DNA from 2 places in the Klenkia sp. AC732 genome. Region 2 is predicted to be linked to the other one. Evidence: predicted binding sites of a transcription regulator. Region 2 holds the regulator's gene; the other holds the start of a gene.
The links. Region 2 encodes LexA, which represses DNA repair genes until DNA is damaged. Its sites were predicted from a motif close to TCGAACANNTGTTCGA; they were not measured.

Region 1 (3,406 bases), on a different contig from region 2:
GGTGAAGCCGATGCCGGCCAGCAGGGACAGGCCCATCACGTCGGGCCAGCGCAGGTCGGTGTCCAGCTCGGCCTTGGTGAACCGGCTGACCAGCCAGGTGGCGCCGGTGATGCCGATGGCCTTGCCGGCGACCAGGCCCACGACGATGCCGATGGCCACGGTGTCGGTGAGCGAGGCGCCCAGCCCGGACAGCCCGCCGACGGTGACGCCGGCGGAGAAGAACGCGAACACGGGGACGGCGATGCCGGCCGAGATCGGCCGGATGCGGTGCTCGAAGTGCTCGGCGAGGCCAGGCCCGGCGTCCGGGCCGCCGGCGGCATCACTGCGGACGACGGGCACGGTGAAGGCGAGCAGGACCGCGGCGACCGTGGCGTGCACGCCGGACTCGTGGACGAGCACCCAGGTGGCGACGGCGAGGGGCAGCAGCAGCCACCAGTGCCGGACCCGCTTCTGCACCAGGAACCCGAACAGCGCCAGCGGGACGAGAGCCAGCGCGAGCGGGCCGAACGCCAGGGACGAGGTGTAGAAGACCGCGATGATCGTGATGGCCAGCAGGTCGTCGACGATCGCCAGGGTCAGCAGGAACGTGCGCAGCGCGGCCGGAAGGTGGGTGCTGATGACCGCGAGGACGGCGAGGGCGAAGGCGATGTCGGTGGCGGTGGGGATGGCCCAGCCGGTGAGTCCGTCCTCGCTGCCCAGGTTGATGACGGTGTAGATCACGGCGGGGACCGCCATGCCGCCGACGGCGGCCGCGACGGGCAGGGCGGCCTTGCGTGGGTCGCGCAGGTCGCCGGCGACGAACTCGCGCTTGAGCTCCAGCCCGGCCACGAAGAAGAAGACCGCCAGCAGACCGTCGGCGGCCCAGGTGCCCAGGGTCAGGTCCAGGTGCAGCGAGGCCGGCCCGACGCGGGTGTCGCGCAGCGTCTCGTAGGCCGCCGACCAGGGGGTGTTGGCCCAGACCAGGGCGATGACCGCGCCGAGGATCAGCAGGACGCCGCCGACGGTCTCCTTGCGGAGCAGTGCGGCGATGCGGGTGGCCTCGCCGTAGGTGCCGCGGGCGAACAGGCGGGATGGGCTCGACATCAGGGAGTGGCTCCAGGGTGCGGGGTCGGCTGAGGAGTTGCCGACCAGACTTCCCGGCGCACCGTGGGCCAGGATACCGGGGTCAGGCCTCGAAGACCGACCAGCACAGCTCGTTGCGGCGGGCCTGGTCCTCCAGCACCAGGTCCCGGACGGCGTCCGGCAGCTGGTCGTGCTGCCAGCGGCACTCCCGCCGCCCGGCGTCGTCGTCCTCGGCGGCGCGGACGGCCTTGATCGCGTAGGCCGCGGCCCCCAGGTCGTGCTCGGCGACGTGCGCGACGGCGCCGGCCTGCCCGGCGGCGTAGGCGGCGTGCCGGGGCGCGCCGCGCAGCTCGCGGGCGGCGCCCATGGCGTGCCCGCCGGCCGCGCGGGACGCCGTCATCGACACCTCGCCACGGGTCCAGGCCCGGACGTGCTCGATCGCCGCGCGCGGGCGGTCGTCGCCGGGGACGGCGGCGGTGAACAGCGGCAGCACGTGCTCGGCGCAGGTCGCGGCCCACAGGGCGAGCAGGTGGTGGTCGGCGTCGGTGAGGGTTCCGCCGCGGCGGACGGTGACCAGGCGTGGATCGCGGACGCTGGGGAGGATCACGGGGTCTCCTTCTCGGGGGAGGTCATCCTCGCTCACGACCCCGACGTGCCCCTGAGCTGCGCTTTCGACTTGATCACCCCGCCTCGGACGGCTACACTTCGAACACGTGTTCGAGTCCGTGGAGGTGTGGTGAGCGAGCTCCGGTCGGCTGTCGAGGCGCTCGCCGCGGACGACCTGCACGCGCTGCGCGACGGTCAGCTGCTCGACCGCACCTCGGAGCTCGCGCGGACCATCAACCGGCTGCAGGCCGAGCTGGTGCGCACCGTGCGGCACGCCGACGTCGTCGGTGCCGCCGAGCACGACGGGCTGCGGACCATGCAGTCGGTGCTGCGCGGCCACCACCACTTCCCACCCGGTGCAGCGGCGGCTGTCGTGCGGGCCGGCCGGGTGCTGGAGCACCTGCCGCGGTTCGAGTCCGCCTTCGCCGAGGGTGCGGTCACCGCCGCCCAGGTCGGCGTCGTCGCGGACGCCCTCCGGCCCTGCGACATCGCCGCAGCCGAGGAGCAGGGCGTCGACCTGCACGCCTTCGACGAGGCGTGGACCGAGGTCGCCCGCACGCTGCCGCACGCGAAGCTGGGGACGGCGGTGCAGGCCTTCCGTCATGCCCTGGACCCCGACGGCCCCGAGCCCGACCCCACCGAGCGACGCCGGCTGACGATCACCAGGCACGACGACGGCAGCGGCTCGGGCCGCTTCGACCTGGACGCGGTCGGCCTGGAGGAGGTCGCCGCGGTGATCGAGTCGATGGTCCAGGCCGACCGGCCGCAGGGCGACACCCGCAACCGGGCGCAGCAGCAGGGCGACGCGCTGGTGCAGTGGGCCGACAACACCCTCGCCGCCGGGTCCCTGCCGTTCCTGCGGACGGTCAAGCCGCACGTGGTCGTGACCGTCGACCTGGCGGACCTCGTCGACCCCTCGACCGGCCACGACACCGCCACCACCGGCTTCGGCGCCCGGCTCTCCGCGGCCCGGGCCCGCTGGGTCGCCTGCGACTCGGCCGTCACCCGGATCGTGATGGGCCCCGAGGGCCTGCCCCTGGACGTCGGCCGCACCAAGCGGGTCGTCCCATCGCACATCCGCCGGGCCGTCGAGCAGCGCGACGGGCACTGCGTCTTCGCCGGCTGCTCCGCCCCCACCCACTGGTGCGACGTCCACCACCTCGCCGAGTGGGTCCTCGACCAGGGCGACACCAGCCTGGACAACTCCGCCCTGCTCTGCGAGCGGCACCACACGAAGGTGCACCACGGGTTCCGGGTCGAGCGGGACGACGGGGCACCGCCGGGGCAGCGGTGGCGGACGACCCGGCCCGACGGGTCGGCGATCGTGCTGGGCTCATCGCCGGCCGGAGCGCGCCCGGCCTGACCGGCGCTCGAGGCCAGGGTTCAGTGCCGGCCGAGCTCCTCGATGGCGGCCAGCAGCTGGGCACCGCTCTGGACCACCACGGCGGCCTCCCGCGCGTCGGGTGGGAGGTCCTCGACGTGGTCGGGGTCGACGACGCACGCGGGTCCGCTCATCGGCAGGATCACGAAGCGCCCGACCCGTGCGGCTTCCACCAGCAGGTCCCAGATCGCGTCGCCGATGTGGTTGGCCATGAAGCCGCTCGGCTGGTCCAGGCCGTAGACGTCGGCCTGGCTGTCCCCGGTCCGCAGGTGCCAGATGTCCCCGTTGCCCACGCGCACCAGGTGCGGCGCCAGTGCGGCCCGGACAGCCGCGTTGCCGCCCCCGTCGTCCCCGTCG
Region 2 (3,406 bases):
ACGACCCCGAGGACATGGCGCTCGCCGCCGACGGGACCGTCTGGATCGCCGACACCGGCGACAACCGGGCCACCCGGGAGACCGTCGCGCTGATCGCGCTGCGCCCCGACGGTGCCGCGGAGGTCTTCAGGCTCTCCTACCCCGACGGCGCGCACGACTCCGAGGCGCTGCTCCTCGCCCCCGACGGCACCCCCTACCTGGTGACCAAGGAGGTGCTGGGCAGCAGTGGCGTCTACCGCCCCGCCACGGCCCTCGACGCCGGCACTACCGTCGCGCTGGAGCGGGTCGGGGACCTGACGCTGGAGCTGACCGGCACGTCGGGCGGCCCGGTGGGCCGCGCCGGGCAGCTGATGGTGACCGGCGGCGCGGTCAGTGCCGACGGCGCCGCTGTGGCGGTGCGCACCTACACCGACGCGCTGGTCTGGCCCCTGGCCGGTTCCGACGTCGCAGGCGCCCTGGCGACGCCGCCGGCCCGGGTCGCGCTGCCGGACTCCCCGCAGGGCGAAGCCGTCACGTTCGCGGCCGACGGGCGCAGTCTCGTGGTCTCCGGCGAGGGGCTCCCGGCCGCGGTGACCGTCGTCCCGGCTGTGGGCGCGCTCGCTCCGGCTGCAGCCACCGGCCCGGCAGCCGTCTCCGCGCAGACCCTGACCGAGGACGGCAGCACCGGCCTGTCGCCCTGGACGGCCGGGCTCATCGCAGCGGTCGCCGCGGCGGTGCTGGTCTGGACGACGGGCAAGCTCCGCCGCCGTTGACCTCCTGGGCCACGGGGCGGACGCCGGTCGAGGCGCCCGACCCGAGGCCGGTGGGGGTGCTCCAGCTGCCTCAGACGCGACGCAGGACGGTCACCACACGGCCCAGGACCGTGGCGTCGTCCCCCGGGATGGGCTCGAAGGCCGGGTTGTGCGGCATCAGCCACACGTGGCCGTCGCGCCGCTTGTAGGTCTTGACGGTCGCCTCACCGTCGATCATCGCAGCGACGATCTCGCCGTTCTCGGCCGTGGCCTGCTGGCGGACGACGACCCAGTCGCCGTCGCAGATGGCGGCCTCGATCATCGACTCGCCGGTGACCTTGAGCATGAAGAGCGTGCCCTCGCCGACGAGCTCCTTGGGGAGCGGGAAGACGTCCTCCACGGCCTGCTCGGCCAGCACCGGGCCACCGGCGGCGATCCGGCCGACGAGGGGGACGTAGGTCGGCACCGGGGCGCTGGGGTCGTCGACGCCGCTGCCGGCGCCCGCCCCGGCGAGCGCGGCGGGGGAGGAGTCGGCGTCGGGGTGGTCCCCGGGCAGCCGGACGTCCAGGGCGCGCGGCCGGTTGGGGTCCCGGCGCAGCCAGCCCTTCTTCTGCAGGACCGAGAGCTGGTGGGCCACCGAGGACGCCGAGGACAGGCCCACGGCCTCCCCGATCTCGCGCACGGAGGGCGGGTAGCCGCGACGCTCGATCGAGTCGCGGATGACCTCCAGGACGCGGCGCTGACGCTGGGTCAGGCCGTCGCCGGCCTCGCTGCGGTCGGGGAACTCCCGCACCGACGCGCCGGTCGCCTCCTCGGCGGCCCCGGTGGTGGCCGGCGTGCGGGCCGCCTTGGCCCGCCGCGTCGCCGTCGACCGCTTGGTCGTCGCCGTGCCGCCGTCGCCCGGTGTGCCCTCGACCGCCACGTGTCCTCCTCGCCGGCTGCGTCCCCGCAGCTCTCTGGCCGACGGCCGGACACCCGTCCTCCGGGCGCTCCCGTGAGGGTCCGCCCGGCGCGACGGTGGCCGTCGTGATCGACACGGACAGTAACCCCCTCGGCGCCGTCGTTCAAACAGGTGTTCGAAGGACACGCCGTGTCCGCTCGATTTTGTCGGACCCCTCGGGTAGACATCGCACAGACGTTCGAATCGAACACCCGTTCGATCACCTCCCCCCGACGTCGGCGACCCACCAGGAGCGATGACGATGGCCACCACGCAGCGCAGCACTCCCTCTCCCCGCGGCAACCACCCGGCCGGCCGCGCCCTGCTCGCCGCGGGGGACCGCCCGGGCGGGGTGCGCGCGGTCGGGTCGGCCCGGGCGGCCGGGGAGTCGCCGGTCGAGCTCCCGGAGCAGGCGGCCCCGGGTGGGGCTCCCGGGACCGGTGAGCGGCTCGCCGAGGTCCTGCCCTTCCCGGTCCGCAGGTCGGACCGCGGGTCCCGGTCGTCGGTCGAGCACGAACCGGTCGCACCCCTGCGACTGACCCGCCGTGGTCGCCGGGTCGTCGCCGGCCTGGTCCTCGTGGGCGGTCTCGGACTGGCGGCCCTGCTGGGTCCGGCCGTCGTCGGACCGCAGGGCCCCGGGCTGGCGCTGGCGGGGGAGAGCAGCGTCGTGGTGCAGCCGGGGGACACCCTGTGGTCGATCGCCAGCGCGATCGCCCCGGACGAGGACCCGCGCGGCGTCGTCGACGCGCTGTGGGCGGCCAACGACCTCGAGGGTGCGGGCCTCGTGCCCGGGCAGGTGCTGCTCGTCCCCTGAGTCCGGCCGGCACCCGCGCGCCGCCCGGTCGGCGCTCCGATCGGGGTTGGAGGAGACGCTGTCACGAGGGCGTGGCCGCGCTGCTCACGAGCCGGGTCCCGGGCCAGGTGAGGCCCCCGGTCACCACCACGTCCTGTCGCCCGCCCTCCCGTGCTCCCGGCTGCCCCACGCTCGCGGCCTGCGCCTCCCTCTGGGAGCACACCTCCACGCGTCCCCGCCACTGGTGCTCGTCCGTCCCGTCGCCGTCCTCGGCCCGGCTCGGGTCCCCGCAGGAGGGCGCTCGGATGGCTGCGATCCAGGCCCCGCTGCTCCGTCCCGCCTCGTTCCGACCCGCCGCGCACCGGCCGCCTCGCTCAGGCCCGCCTCTTTCCGTCACGCCTCGCCCCGCCCCGGCGTGCGCTGTGGCCCGTCGGCCCGGCCCGGCCCTTCCTCCGGGCGTCGGTCTCCTGGTGGTCACACGTGCCGTCCGCCGTGGGCCTCGGGGTCGGTCCCCGGGGCACACCGGCTCGCCTGATGACCGCCCCGGCGCGCGACGCGCCGACGTCCGCCACGGTTCTCGCCAGCCGCGGCGGGGGCTGCTGTCAGGTGCTGTGCGAGCTGCGGTGCAGGTGGGGTCGGGGTGCCTGGCGGGGCGGGTCGACCACAACAGGTAGTGGTGGAAGACGACACGCGCACCAGGGGTTGCACACCAGTAGGGGTGCGGGGCTACTCTCACCACAACATCTAGTAGTTACACAGATGTCGTTCCATCCACAGGGTTGTCCCCAGGAAGCCCCCGGGTTGTCCACCGGATGTCCCCGGGATCGTCCACAGACGCCCCGCGGAGTCGCCCGGGCACGGTGCCACGGCACCTGCCGGAGGACCTGCCCGACACGCCCCCACCGACCCGCCCGGACCCGAGAGGAGACACCGCGATGCGCT

Region 1: a site for LexA is predicted at 1,768-1,783, ahead of AC0IVP_RS18945 (HNH endonuclease signature motif containing protein). Genes of this name have one in related genera too.

Annotation. Positions count from the first base shown of each region.
Region 1 covers NZ_CEEDOS010000048.1:19,958-23,363, reverse strand. Annotated here, with positions in the region: gene nhaA (Na+/H+ antiporter NhaA) at 1-1,083, opposite strand, end outside; gene AC0IVP_RS18950 (putative immunity protein) at 1,166-1,669, opposite strand; gene AC0IVP_RS18945 (HNH endonuclease signature motif containing protein) at 1,799-3,031, shown strand; gene AC0IVP_RS18940 (hypothetical protein) at 3,052-3,406, opposite strand, start outside.
Region 2 covers NZ_CEEDOS010000026.1:12,801-16,206, reverse strand. Annotated here, with positions in the region: gene AC0IVP_RS13615 (hypothetical protein) at 1-752, shown strand, start outside; gene lexA (transcriptional repressor LexA) at 823-1,653, opposite strand; gene AC0IVP_RS13605 (LysM peptidoglycan-binding domain-containing protein) at 1,934-2,485, shown strand; gene nrdR (transcriptional regulator NrdR) at 3,400-3,406, shown strand, end outside.